4 regions of the Arsenophonus sp. aPb genome follow, and region 1 is predicted to be linked to each of the others. Evidence: predicted binding sites of a transcription regulator. Region 1 holds the regulator's gene; each other region holds the start of a gene.
The links. The regulator LexA, encoded in region 1, represses DNA repair genes until DNA is damaged. The targets are predictions, from matches to a motif close to TNCTGTATGTACATACAGNA.
Positions count from the first base shown of each region.

Region 1 (3,560 bases):
AAAACTGTCACGTCCTAACCAGATAACGGCAAAGAATTTTTGAATACCATTAAGTAGACGTAATGGTGGTGCTGGGGAGTGGCCTTCTCGACCAGGCGCTCGACCGAACATCACTGATACGGGTAGCATCTGAATGTTTAGTTCGGGATTATGGCAATGAAGATCAAGATAAGCCGTAAATGTTTTTACTGAATCTTTACGTGGATCTGGCGAATAATAACGAAAGACACGTGGGCCATCATCAATAAAGACATAAGCAGGTAATTTAATTTCGTCTATTTCAATCGGATCGAGTGGATCAGGTAAGCCAATAGAACAGCATTGTTGACGTAACGTCAATAAGTCCGTTTTAGAATGATAAGGTAATACATATAGAAAAGGACGTGTCGTATCAAGACGCAATTCTTTAATTGGATCTGCTGGTATGAGTTTACTTTTTACCAATAATTTCATTGGTAAATCTAATAGATTATAGTAAATTTTACGCCAAAATGACATAGGTGAGCGATAGCCTCTTATTAGAATCCTACCCAAGCATATCAGAAATAGTAATTAATATCTGTTTAAAAGATAATAATTATACTAAATCCCATATATAACTGTATCTAGAGAGTAAATTTTATGGCAAACCAAACAACGGGACTAGCCCGAATTATTAAAGCAACAGGTTATTCGCTGAAAGGGTTAAAATCAGCTTGGAAGAGTGAAGCGGCTTTTAGACAAGAAGCAATTATGGTGGTTATCGCCATTATTGTGGCTTTTTTCCTTGATGTGCAATGGATTGAACGGTTATTACTTATAAGTTCAGTAGTATTAATAGTCATTGTTGAATTATTAAATAGTGCGATTGAAGCAGTGGTTGATAGGATTGGTACAGAATTACATGAACTTTCTGGTAAAGCAAAAGATATAGGCTCAGCGGCTGTTTTTGTTTCAATTTGGTTAGCTATTTTTATTTGGGCAGTTGTGATTGGTAATCATTATTTCGTGAGCCAGTTATAAAAAATAGGGTTTTACACATTTATCAGTTTAAAATCTTCATATAACTGTATATACTTACAGTGACAATGTGCGAATGCCAATAATAGGGGGCGAAATGAAAGAATTAACGTTGAGGCAGCAGCAGGTCTATGATCTGGTGCGTGAACACATTTCGCAAACGGGTATGCCTCCCACACGCGCTGAGATTGCTTCAAGTTTAGGTTTTCGTTCACCAAATGCAGCAGAGGAACATTTAAAGGCATTGGCGCGTAAAGGCGTTATTGAAATTGTTTCTGGTGCTTCTCGCGGTATCCGGCTACTACAAGAAGAAAATGAGGATGAAGGATTACCACTTATAGGTCGGGTTGCGGCGGGAGAGCCATTACTTGCCCAAGAGCATATCGAAAGCCACTATCGGATTGATGCCACTATTTTTAGACCTAGTGCTGATTTTTTATTACGTGTTAATGGTATGTCCATGAAAAACATTGGAATTATCGATGGTGATTTACTCGCTGTACATAAAACACAGCAGGTACATAATGGGCAAATTGTTGTTGCACGTATTGATGATGAAGTGACGGTTAAACGCTTTAAGCAAGCGGGTAGTAAAGTCGAATTAATTGCTGAAAATCCTGAATTTGAGCCAATTATTGTGGATTTGCGGACACAAAACTTAACTATTGAAGGGCTTGCTGTTGGTATTATTCGTAATAGTGATTTATTTTAATCATTTTACATATAATTAATTTTTAAGTAAATTCAGTTTAATTTATTGAGTACAATATTATTATTTTCTAATTTTGTTTGATTTGTAATTAATTGGTATTAAGTAAGTTATTTTAAATTTTATTGATTATTTAATAAAGGCCGGTTGGATGAACAACTGGCCTTTGTATCTCTATTTAACCCTAGTAATGCAGAGCTTTAACACGATTTTTTCTCGATTTTGTAGCAAGGTGAGCATAGCCCATGGCTTTCAACAACGGTATGGGATAACTGGAAACCAGTCTGTTTGGCTAATTTTATAATAGCGGTTTCTACTGTCTGACCATTACTTTCGGCAACACTGCCGCAACTGTCACAAATTAACATAACTGAAGTATGTTTAGGATCCTCAAAATGATGACAAATAACATAGCTATTTGTTGATTCTATTTTGTGAATAAATCCTTGTTCTAAGAGAAATTCTAGGCCACGATAAATGGTGGGTGGTTTAGCTTGAGGTTCAGAAATTCTAAGTAGGTCCAGCAAATCATAAGCACTAATAGCACAAGGTTGGGCTGCTATAAGGCGCAATACCTCTTCTCTTTGTGGCGTTAAACGTACATTACGCGCTTGACATATTTTCTTTGCTTGGGACAATATTTTTTCCTGATCTTGCTTTGTCATGAATTATCCTAATGTGAAGATCATTATAATAATGATATTATCATATTTATACTTTTTGTTATCTACCATAGTTCTAAAATAAATAATATCTTTTACTATTTTCTAATAATGTTTTTTTTATTTTCTATTGTTAGAAACGGATACTTAATTGGAAAATGGAATGGTATTGTGAGTAGTAATTAAGATGATTAATTTCAACTAGCTAGTGGAATTAATATAAATTATTTCTGCTTATATTGAGAGCTATAAAATTGATAACGAGTTTTACTTGCGATCAGATCTTCCTCTTTACTGAGATTCCTATCACAAATCTATTATATTATTTTTTTATAACTGATAATTATCAGTAACATTTTATATATTGCCTGATTTTTTAACGGAGTTTTTAATGAGTGATACCAAAAAAATACACCATGTTTTTATACTTATGGGGGTATCTGGTAGTGGTAAATCTGCAGTTGCGAGTGGGATCGCTCAGAAAACAGGAGCAGCGTTTTTAGATGGTGATTTTTTGCATCCTCGCGCCAATATTAAAAAGATGTCGGATGGCCATGCTTTGAATGATTCTGATCGACTGCCTTGGCTTAAGGCATTGAGTGATGCTATTTTTGCTATGCAAAGAACAAATAGTGTTTCTTTAATTGTTTGTTCCGCTTTGAAAAGAAAATATCGAGATATTTTAAGAAACGGAAACCAACATCTGTCATTTCTTTATCTTGAAGGAGACTTTCAGTTAATAGAAGGCCGATTAAAAAAGCGTAAAAATCATTTTTTCAAACCAAATATGTTAGTCTCTCAGTTTGACACTTTAGAAGTACCTAGTAATGATGAAAAAGATGTGTATGTCATCGATATTAAGCCACCATTAATTGAGGTTATTGATAATACAGTAAAATTAATTGATGAAATTATTACTAAGGAAAATAGATGAACACGCCTATACCTGAAACATTAAATATGCTGATGTTGACATTGACTGCATCAGGCGCTGTCTTTTTATTGTTGTTTCTGGTTATGTATGCAAGATTACATGCTTTCATTGCATTGATGGTGGTTTCTATTTTAGCGGGACTGTTTTCTGGCATGCCAGTTAAAAAAATTATAGAAACAATGCAGGAAGGTATGGCAGGAACATTAGGATTCTTGGCAATTGTCGTGGCTTTGGGCGCAATGTTTGGACGAATACT
Region 1 is NZ_CP123499.1:2,930,774-2,934,333, reverse strand. Features, by position in the region: gene plsB (glycerol-3-phosphate 1-O-acyltransferase PlsB) at 1-498, opposite strand, end outside; gene QE177_RS13160 (diacylglycerol kinase) at 622-1,002, shown strand; gene lexA (transcriptional repressor LexA) at 1,097-1,711, shown strand; gene zur (zinc uptake transcriptional repressor Zur) at 1,909-2,373, opposite strand; gene gntK (gluconokinase) at 2,762-3,304, shown strand; gene gntU (gluconate transporter) at 3,301-3,560, shown strand, end outside.

Region 2 (3,560 bases), 1.5 Mb from region 1:
ACTATTTTGAGTTTTCATATTGATGCAGCAACTGGGCCTTGTATTGTATTAACTCAAGCAATTTATTTTATAGCTGCATTAATCTACAACTATATTAGTAAAATAAAAAAACGTTCTTCTTGCAATAAAATTTCAATTCGTTCTTAAGTAAAAAATAATTAGCAAAGTTAGGATTATTTTATCTATTGCAGATGATAATCCTGAATTTTTCTTACAAAGACTATTTATTTACTGCAAACCATCATTGAAGGAGTTTAAAAATTTAAATTAATAGTGAAATAACTTAGAACACAAATAGGTAATAATTCACTATATATTGCAATTAATTGATGTTAAAAATTTAATTAAATGGAATTATCTCAAACCCCCATTAGTAAAGTAGTTTACCTTTCCCTGTAGGCTGTGATAAGCGCCAATTGATATATCAACGCTATTATTTGTTAAATTGCTATAATATCCGCAATAATAGCTTTATTACTAGATAAGGCATTATTGATAATCTTGTTGTAACTGTTCAATAAAATTATTTTCCAATTGATTATAATATAAGAAAACTACCAGCCTAAGATATTCATCATAAAGTAAAGTATTCCTCCTATTATAAGCGGTAACATATACAGAATAAAAAACTGCTGGAAAATAGTATGATGAGGAATAGTAATTTTGGCTTCTATATCTTCTTTTGATACTTTCATACCTTTTGCTCTTTCGAAAATAAGGTGATCTTCAATACTTTCTTTAATAAATTTCAATTGACGATTCATTCTGTTACCTGACGCACTCAAAGCTTGACCAACAAACATTAAGAAAAATAGCAAAATAAAAGCAAGATTAGCTGTCGAAAACCCCATATGTGTACTGGGAATTGGTGAATTATGCCAAAAAAAATCTAAAAAGGCTGTGTTTTGTCGTATGATATGAGCCATAGTTTTAATAAAGTCATTGGCTACAGCATTTAAGCCATCTCCCTGCAAACCTTGCTTTTCTGCTAGTAAGACTAAAGAAACTACTGTAGACACCAGTGCTAATGAAAAAACTATCCACCCTAAAACACGCTTTCCAATAGCGATATAAAATGCTGTTTGATAATTCATTCAAACTCCTCATATTTTTTATATTACGTTTATACTAAATGACAAAATGTTATCAAAAATATATAAATGTTATTTTATCCCTAATCAAAATTAGCCCTCACCTATCTATATTAAAAGATTTCTTTATTTTAAGTTGGTAGAATTAATCAGCAAATCATGAATAATAGGAGTGCTTTTAATGTGTCATAAGCTATCTATCAAAGCTGCTATTTTTGACATGGATGGGTTATTGATTAATTCTGAACCCCTTTGGAGCCAAGCAGAAAAAGAAATTCTTAGTAAACTTGGCGTTAATACATCAATTGCCAATCAACTCCCTGACACACTAGGATTACGTATTGATCAAGTAGTACAACTGTGGTACTCAGCTGCTCCTTGGCAAGGAACCTCATTAGAAGAGGTTGAACAAAAAATTGTTAAACGTGTTATTGAACTTATAGAAGAACAACGACCGTTATTACCAGGTGTTAAACATGCACTTCAACTATGCCAAGATCATAATTTAAAAATTGGTTTAGCGTCAGCTTCACCAAAGCACATGCTAGAAAAAGTACTCACTATGTTTAATATTCGCGATTACTTTTCAGCCGTAGTCTCAGCAACGCCATTACCATACAGTAAACCCCACCCAGAAGTTTACTTACAAGCAGCAAAACTGCTAGATATTGAACCAACTCATTGTGTTGCTTTTGAAGACTCTTTCCATGGCATGATTGCTGTAAAAGCTGCACGTATGCGTAGTATCGTTGTACCACCAAAAGATTACTTTACTGATACACGGTGGACATTAGCAGACTTCAAGCTCACCACCCTGACTGAATTAGCAACTAAGCATATCGTTTAAATTTCAATGATTGGCAGTAAGTTGATGCATTAGTATACTGCCAAACTAATACATTATCATTTTTCTTACAAAAAATTACTCTTATTATTTAATAAATAAGATATTTTTTCCGATTACACTACTCAAACCAAGCCAAAACTATTATACTTTGCAAACTGTATAAATAAACAGTTGGATATTATATGCTATGACTGCCACCGGGCATCTGCTTTTTTCAGTATCATCATTAATACTTGTGCATAAACTAGCAATTACACCCGAGTTTGCATATGGTGATTGGCTTCATTTATTGGCCGGTGCATTACTTGGCGCTCTGCTACCCGATATAGATCATCCATCATCTCATCTGGGACGTTTATTTCGTTTTATTTCTGTTCCAATTTGTCGTTTATGTGGCCACCGTGGTTTTACCCATAGTTTACTCGCATGGTTGCTCATTATGTTATTATCCGTTCAACTTCCCCATAGTTACTGGCTTTCTGATGCACTAGTTCAAGCATTTTTATTAGGCTATTTCAGTCACTTAGTTGGAGATATGTTAACCGTAAAAGGGATACCTTTCTTATGGCCATTAAAAATTTCTTTCTGTTTTCCTATCTTAGGTAATAATTCTAATCAAAGAGCGGAGCATTCTATCGCCATCTTATTAGCTATTTGTGCGATTTTAATTCCATCGAACTATCAATTACCACTACAACCTATATTGCAAGAAACGAGAAAAAACGTTATTACATATGTAGTTAATGAACTAAACGATTTAATTTCATTACATTCCCCTTGATGCATTATGAATAAGAAATTGCATTTAGTTATAACAAAATTATTTTTATTACTGATAATATATAAGGGAAAATGAATTTCATTGGGAGTTGTTCATCATCTTACTTCACCAATGACAAAGAATCTTATACCTATAACAATAAACCGGAGCTGGAGAGAGGGTATGAATTTCCCCGTAATTTTTAATCTACTTATCTTTACCATATTATTGCTTTTTTTGGCCAAAGTAAGTGCAAATGGATGGAGTCTATCAAAAAAAGTCTTTGTTGGTCTTCTTATCGGTACCTTTTTTGGAGTTATTTTACATTTAGTATATGGTACAAATAATCAAATAGTGCATGATTCATTATCATGGTTCAATATTATAGGCAATGGTTATATAAAATTACTTCAAATGGTTATCATGCCGTTGGTATTTGCTTCAATACTTAATGCTATAGCACGCTTAAATCAAACATCTTCATTAGGGAAAATCAGTTTTTTTACGATTGGGATCCTTCTTTTTACTACAGCCATTGCCGCTCTGATTGGGATCGCTGTTACATGCTGGTTTGGCTTAACTGCAGAAGGCCTAGTACAAACTAGCCATGAAACTCTTCAACTTGAGATTATAGAAAATAACTATATTCAAAAGGTTTCTGATTTAACAATACCTGAGTTAATATTATCATTTATTCCTAAAAACCCTTTTGCTGATCTGGCAGGTGCTAATCCAACATCTATTATTAGCGTCGTTATATTTTCTACCTTTTTAGGTATAGCAGCGCTTCAATTAGCCAAAAGTAATCCAGAAAAAGGTGAAAAAATTTTATCCGCGATTGATATTTTTCAATCCTGGATTA
Region 2 is NZ_CP123499.1:1,403,876-1,407,435, reverse strand. Features, by position in the region: gene QE177_RS06220 (metal ABC transporter permease) at 1-147, shown strand, start outside; gene QE177_RS06215 (YniB family protein) at 555-1,094, opposite strand; gene hxpB (hexitol phosphatase HxpB) at 1,273-1,938, shown strand; gene QE177_RS06205 (metal-dependent hydrolase) at 2,126-2,719, shown strand; gene QE177_RS06200 (L-cystine transporter) at 2,882-3,560, shown strand, end outside.
Region 2: the regulator LexA is predicted to act here: its motif matches at 2,092-2,111, upstream of QE177_RS06205 (metal-dependent hydrolase).

Region 3 (3,560 bases), 1.4 Mb from region 1:
CCCAACTGATTTACCCGAACCGGTGGTACCGGCAACTAACAAATGCGGCATTTTTTCTAAATCAGCAATAACGGGTTCACCTTCAATATCTTTACCTAATACAATGGTTAATGGTGATGAGTTACGGCGAAATTTATCACAATCAAGTACTTCACGTAGATACACTGTCTGGCGCTTTTTATTGGGTAGTTCTAAACCGACATAAGGTTTACCCGGTATCACCTCTACAATACGTACCGCAGTTGCCGATAAAGAACGGGCTAAATCTCTTGATAAGTTAGAAATACGTGCGGCCTTCACGCCAGGGGCTAAGTCCAACTCAAAGCGCGTAATAACAGGCCCAGGTGAAAAGCCAACCACTTCCGCTTTTACCCGATAATCGCTTAAACGCGCTTCAATTAAACGGGATGTCTGTTCCAACGCAAACATATCAACCGGTTCGTTGTGGTTTGGTGGGCTGGCAAGCAGATCTAATGAAGGCATTGGCGTCGTGGGTTTTGGTAATGGTTGATCATTACGTACCAGAAAAGGATGAAAAAGACTTCCCTGCTCAGGCAATGTCTGCGCTAGCTGTTGCTTTTTATCTTCAGGCGCTAATGATGTTTCACTGAAATCTTTTGCTACTTGCTCTTGCGATATCGCTTCGTCTTCTGCCAAAGGCCATTTATGCTCAATGTGCGGTTGGTTTTCAACTAACGCGTTTAATTCTATTTCATCTGATGTAATAGGTTTGTCGTCCACATCAATGTTATCTGTTAGCTGATTAAGATTATTAGTTATATTGGTGTTATAACGCTCGTTTTGCTGCTGCAAAAACTGATCACGTAATTTTTCTTCATTCCAATTATCAATACTAAACTCAGCGCCATCAGGCTGGGTCGCGTGATTTTGAAAAGCTTTTTGCTCTGCATCCAATTCCTGCTCTTTTTGTGTCGTTAGACGATTACCATAAAGCTCGCGCCTTGTTGGTAAACGAACAGGATTAGGGCGCGGAAATTCGGGGCCAATACCTTTTTTAATTTGTGATTTTACCGGCGTGAAGGCAGTACTGGCGTCAGTTTCCGCATCTATTTTGGTTACTGGGGAAATTAAGGGTTCAGCCAGATCAGCCACTTCTTTTTGCAAGCCAACTTTAGAAACGTGATTAGGATCTATCCGTTGATTGAGATCAACTTCATCATCCATTGGAACGGAGATATTTGACGGTTTGCTAAAAATATCTTCGTCATATTTGTCCAATGTTTCTGCCTGAATATCAAGGGCAACTTTGGCTTCATCTGGCGTCAAAAACTGTACTTTATCTGGATACAATTGATCGTTTTTATTATTACTCAATCCTTCTTTCGCTAACTGTTTAATTGGCGCAGTTGAAAAAAGCACATCATCAGGATCAATATAATCTGCTGTGTCTGATGTACCATCGTATAATTTAGCCGGATGAGGTGAGACATAAGATTCTGTTGCTTGATGCTTGTTGTTACTACGATTACGATTAGTAATAAGCGTTATTGCCGCTAAAACTAGTGCACCAATCTTTTCCGCAATCGTTAACCATGACCAACCCGTAAATAAGGTGAAACTAATCGCCCAAATACAAAGTAGCGTTAACGTGGTTCCTAAAATATTAAACCAAGGTAGAATGGCATTACTAAAAACACTACCAATAATGCCACCGGAGGAAAAATTAGGTAAATCATCAATATTAAGTGCTGCCAGGGCACACGAGGTAATTATTAACGCTAACCCACCGATCAGGCGTAAAGAAAGAACAAAAAAATCCAGACAATCCTGGTTATCGATATCTTTAAATACATTCCAACATCCTAACAACATGACTAATGGTATAGCGTAGGCTAAGATGCCGAAAACAGAGAAAAGAATATCTGCTGACCATGCACCAATGCCGCCAGCTAAATTTTTAATCGGTTCATTCCAAGTTGTCTGTGACCAGCTAGGATCGGAAGGATGAAAACTTATCAGAGCCACCAGCAAAAAAATCGCCCAGATAGTAATTATCAGTAAAATAACCTCTGTCAGTATCTTGCCATTACTGATCTTTTTTAACTTAATGTTTTTGTCTTCTGTATATTCCTGGCCCAAAACTAACACTCCAGGTTTTTCCTGTTGATTGAAAGGAACAACGCTGAGTAATGCTCAGCGTTGAAACTGTATGCATAAACAGGAGTGTACCTAACTTTTTCCGGTTTTGCATCTATTTGATTAACGTGTCTTAATGACCAAACGATTACTCTGTTTCACCTCTTCCATTACTACATAAGTCCGCGTGTCATTGACACCAGGAAGGCGAAGCAAAGTTTCGCCTAACAATTTGCGATAGGCAGACATATCAGGAACCCGTGTTTTAAGTAAATAATCAAAATCTCCAGAGACTAAATGACATTCCTGAATTCCCTCCAGTTTTTGCACAACGGCATTAAACTGTTCAAAAACATCTGCAGCACCACGGTTCAAGGTGATCTCAACAAAAACCAATAAAGATGCATCGAGATAGTGTGGATTTAATAAAGCAGTATAACCAGAAATAAAACCTTGACGTTCCAAACGACGCACACGTTCCAAACAAGGGGTCGGCGATAACCCTACTCTCTTAGAAAGCTCTACATTAGAAATACGACCATCCTTTTGCAATTCATTAAGTATGTTCCTGTCGATACGATCAAGATCTTTTCCTGGACGCTTTTTGTTATCAATCATTTCGTTATCTCTCTTTTATCTATTTTTTTATACCCATTACATTCCCTATTTTCTTTTCTTATTATTGAATTGGAAAAGATGCAATAAGGTTAAACTCCGCCTGACCATTAGTATTTGTAGTATAATTCATCTTGTAGATAAATCATCTGGTTAGTTTTCAATTTGATAATGAAAAGTAGGATATTTATCTATTTGTTTAAATGATGTTCAATTTCAATTAATCAAATGAGGTAATTAATCCTATAAGATGTTTTCTCAAATACACAACCGATTGTCAAAGATTATGAATAAAAATCAGAACATCATAAGGAAATGAATTTATTATTAACTAATTGTCAATAAGACATCAGAAAAATTCTCACTTTAAAACGTTATTTCACCAAAAATAATCTTTTTTCATAACTCGCCTTAATAAATAAAATGTTAAAACAAGTCAACAAAGAATGATTATTCCTTATCATCTTTTCATTCAATTTACTTTTTTTAATTTTCCTAATCTCCTACAATCGCCACATTAAATAGATATTCTTACAAATGGAGCCGCCATGAACACCAACAAGCATAGTAAGGTTATTATTCTGGGATCTGGCCCAGCTGGCTATACGGCAGCTATTTATGCCGCCCGAGCAAACTTAAATCCGGTTTTAATTACCGGCATGCAACCAGGAGGGCAGTTAACCACCACCACCGTAGTTGAAAATTGGCCAGGCGATCATACCGAGTTAATGGGGCCGGTATTGATGGAACGGATGCTGCAACATACTAAAAAATTTACTGCAGAAGAAAATATTATTAATGATCACATTTATGCGGTTGATCTGCAGCAACGGCCGTTCCAACTCACG
Region 3 is NZ_CP123499.1:1,155,176-1,158,735, reverse strand. Features, by position in the region: gene QE177_RS05120 (DNA translocase FtsK 4TM domain-containing protein) at 1-1,986, opposite strand, end outside; gene lrp (leucine-responsive transcriptional regulator Lrp) at 2,221-2,715, opposite strand; gene trxB (thioredoxin-disulfide reductase) at 3,261-3,560, shown strand, end outside.
Region 3: the regulator LexA is predicted to act here: its motif matches at 2,165-2,184, upstream of QE177_RS05120 (DNA translocase FtsK 4TM domain-containing protein).

Region 4 (3,560 bases), 270 kb from region 1:
CGTACTTTTCTTCGTATCGGTACTACCGGCGCCATACAAAAAAATATCAATGTCGGTGATGTACTCATTACAACTGGCGCGGTACGTCTAGATGGTGCCAGCTTACATTTTGCGCCTTTAGAATATCCTGCAATAGCTGATTTTAGTTGTACCAATGCGCTATATGAAGCTGCTAAAGCAGCGGGGATCACAACCCATGTTGGTATTACCGCTTCTTCGGATACCTTTTATCCTGGTCAGGAGCGTTACGATACTTATAGTGGCCGGGTTGTTCGTCGTTTTCGTGGATCGATGGAAGAATGGCAAAAGATGGGAGTGATTAATTATGAAATGGAATCAGCCACCTTACTGACTATGTGTTCTAGCCAGGGATTATCAGCAGGTATGATAGCCGGTGTGATTGTTAACCGTACCCAACAAGAAACGCCAGATGAAACATTATTACGCCAAACTGAAGGGAATGTTTTAGGGATTGTTGTTGATGCAGCTCGCCGGTTATTAAATTAAAAAATGCTACATGCTTAGCTAATTTATTCGATAAAACGGGTATAACTGTTTGTTATTTTTATAAAATAGCGATAAATTTATTTTATTATATCTTTTTTATTTAATCGCGGTTTTTTTATTTTCCTTAAGTAATATTCGTTTTATTTTTTATTATCGAAGGTATTCAATAATCTCTATTTTGATCAACTAACGGCTAATTTTCTTATTTCGTCTTTTTAGTGAATCAATTAAGGTTAACTGCCGGATAATAGCATAAAATTAAATAACTTAAATTTATCATTTTATAAGTTGAACTTATCGTATTATATATTTTAAACTGACAATAATTTACATTATTGACGACATAATAACGAAAATTTAACTGTAATAGGAATAATAAGTTGACATTGTCTGAAATTATTAATGTTATTACCGAATTTGCTCGCAACCATCGAATATTAGCTATCTTTATTGTTTTTATATTAGCTTTTGGCGAATCGTTAGCCTTTATTTCCTTATTATTACCTGCCACAGTAATTTTGCTTGGTTTAGGCGCATTAATTGGTGATAATGGGCTCGCTTTTTTACCTATATGGTTAGCTGCCGCTAGTGGTGCTTTTTTGGGTGATTGGTTGTCTTATTGGTTTGGTTTTCATTATAAGAACAGTGTAAGCCATATGTGGCCAATTTCTCGTCGTCCTCAAGTGCTTGATCGGGGTCATCGTTTTTTTGACCGTTGGGGAGTATGGAGTGTTTTTCTTGGCCGTTTTTTGGGCCCCTTAAGGGCGGTTATCCCCTTAGTAGCAGGTATTTGTGCAATGCCTAAACATTATTTTCAGCTGGCTAATTTACTTTCTGCCATGATCTGGGCATTTGCTATTTTAACGCCAGGGGCATTTGGTTTATCTTGGCTTGCTCAGTGGATGGGGTAAAACAGTCGTTAAATTTCAGCCTAGTGCTGTTTGTTGACCAAGGTAAGTAAAGTTTATTCTGGACATTTATACAGTATACCACTAAGTTACTTTATAAAATAAAGACTATTTTAAGGAAACCCAGGTGGATATTCAGTTATTATATGCAATTATTGGATTTCTTACCGGAACACTCTTTGGTGGTAGTTTAATCTGGCTACTTATTGCGCAAAAGATGAATAAAAAAGAGTCGGAATTGCGTGACTTTTATAGTATTCAGGCTAGCTATGAAGAAAAAATTGCCCACCTCGAATATTGGAAAATTGAGTGTCAGCACCGTGACCAAGAATTAAGGTCACAAAGGGAAATTAATCGTAATCAAGAAGTTGAACTACGTGAAGTGATGACACGGCTTGAAGAAACACGACTGGCTTTTGAAGAGAAGCAGCGGCTATTACTAAATAGTGAGCAACGGTTAAATGTTCAATTTGAGAATTTAGCCAATCGTATTTTTGAACAAAATGAGCGTCGCGCTTCTGAGCAGAACCGTCAGAGTTTAATTGCATTATTAACACCTTTCCGTGAACAATTGGATGGTTTTCGCCGTCAGGTACATGAGAGTTTTAGTCAGGAAGCGCGTGAGCGTCATACCTTAGCTCATGAAATTCGTCAGCTTCAGCAGTTAAATGCAGAGATGGCAAAAGAAACGATTAATTTGACTAAAGCGTTAAAAGGGGATAATAAAATTCAGGGAAATTGGGGTGAGACAATTCTTTCTCGCATATTGGAGGCTTCTGGGCTAAGGCAGGGGCATGAGTTTGAAACTCAAGTCAGTATCAATACCTCCAATAGTCGTTATCAGCCGGATGTGATTATTCGTCTACCACAAGGTAAAGATGTTGTAATCGACGCTAAAATGTCACTGACAGCTTATGAGCACTATTTTAATAGTGAAGATGAGCAGCAAAGAGCTACGGCATTGCGGGGGCATGTTAATTCTGTACGTAACCATATAAAAGAGCTTGGACGAAAAGATTATCATCAATTAAATGGATTAAGATCGCTAGATTATGTACTAATGTTTATTCCACTTGAACCCGCTTATTTGATTGCTTTACGTGAAGCGCCTGAACTTATTGACGAAGGGTTGCGAAATAACATTTTACTCGTTTGCCCTTCAACCTTATTGGTGGCAGTACGCACTATTAATAATTTGTGGCGCTATGAACGCCAGAGTCAAAATGCACAAGTTATTGCCGAGCGTGCCGCTAGAATGTATGACAAAATGCGGTTATTTGTTGATGATATACAGGTTTTAGGTCAGAGTTTGAGCAAAGCACAGCTGAATTATCAATCGGCAATCAAAAAATTAGCGGAAGGAAAAGGTAATTTGATTAGTCAGGCGGAAAGTTTAAAAGAATTGGGAATAGAAGTGAAACGTCCGATTGATACTGAATTTAGCAAACAGACCGCTAAATCATAATTAACAAAAATCGGTAGATCATAAATAAGATCTTGCGATAAACATGATTACACTTTCGATTATTTTAATGATTAAATGAGCGTAAATATGGTAGATCCAATTAAAGAAACCACTGATTTTGGCTTTCGTAAAGTAGCCAAGGATGAAAAAGCGAATTTGGTTGCTGCTGTTTTTCATTCGGTGGCCGCGAAATATGATCTTATGAACGATCTTATGTCATTAGGGATCCACCGAATCTGGAAACGTTTTACAATAGAAGCCAGTGGCGCGCGCCGTGGGCAATATATTTTAGATCTGGCGGGTGGCACTGGCGACTTGACAGCTAAATTTGCCAAAATAGTTGGCGAAAAAGGTGAGGTTGTTCTGGCTGATATCAATGATTCTATGCTGAAAATGGGGCGCGAAAAGCTCCGCGATCGGGGGATTGTTGGTAATGTTAATTATGTCCAGGCTAATGCTGAAGAGTTACCTTTTCCTGATAACTACTTCGATTGTATAAGTATTTCTTTTGGTCTGCGCAATGTTACTGATAAAGATAAAGCACTAAAATCAATGTTTAGGGTATTAAAACCCGGTGGTCGTTTATTAGTATTAGAGTTTTCAAAACCCATTTTACCCTTATTAACTAAAGCTTATGATGCCTACTCTTTTCATATTTTGCCGCGCGTTGGTCAAATGAT
Region 4 is NZ_CP123499.1:2,658,858-2,662,417, reverse strand. Features, by position in the region: gene udp (uridine phosphorylase) at 1-507, shown strand, start outside; gene QE177_RS11860 (DedA family protein) at 888-1,418, shown strand; gene rmuC (DNA recombination protein RmuC) at 1,543-2,880, shown strand; gene ubiE (bifunctional demethylmenaquinone methyltransferase/2-methoxy-6-polyprenyl-1,4-benzoquinol methylase UbiE) at 2,968-3,560, shown strand, end outside.
Region 4: the regulator LexA is predicted to act here: its motif matches at 1,475-1,494, upstream of rmuC (DNA recombination protein RmuC).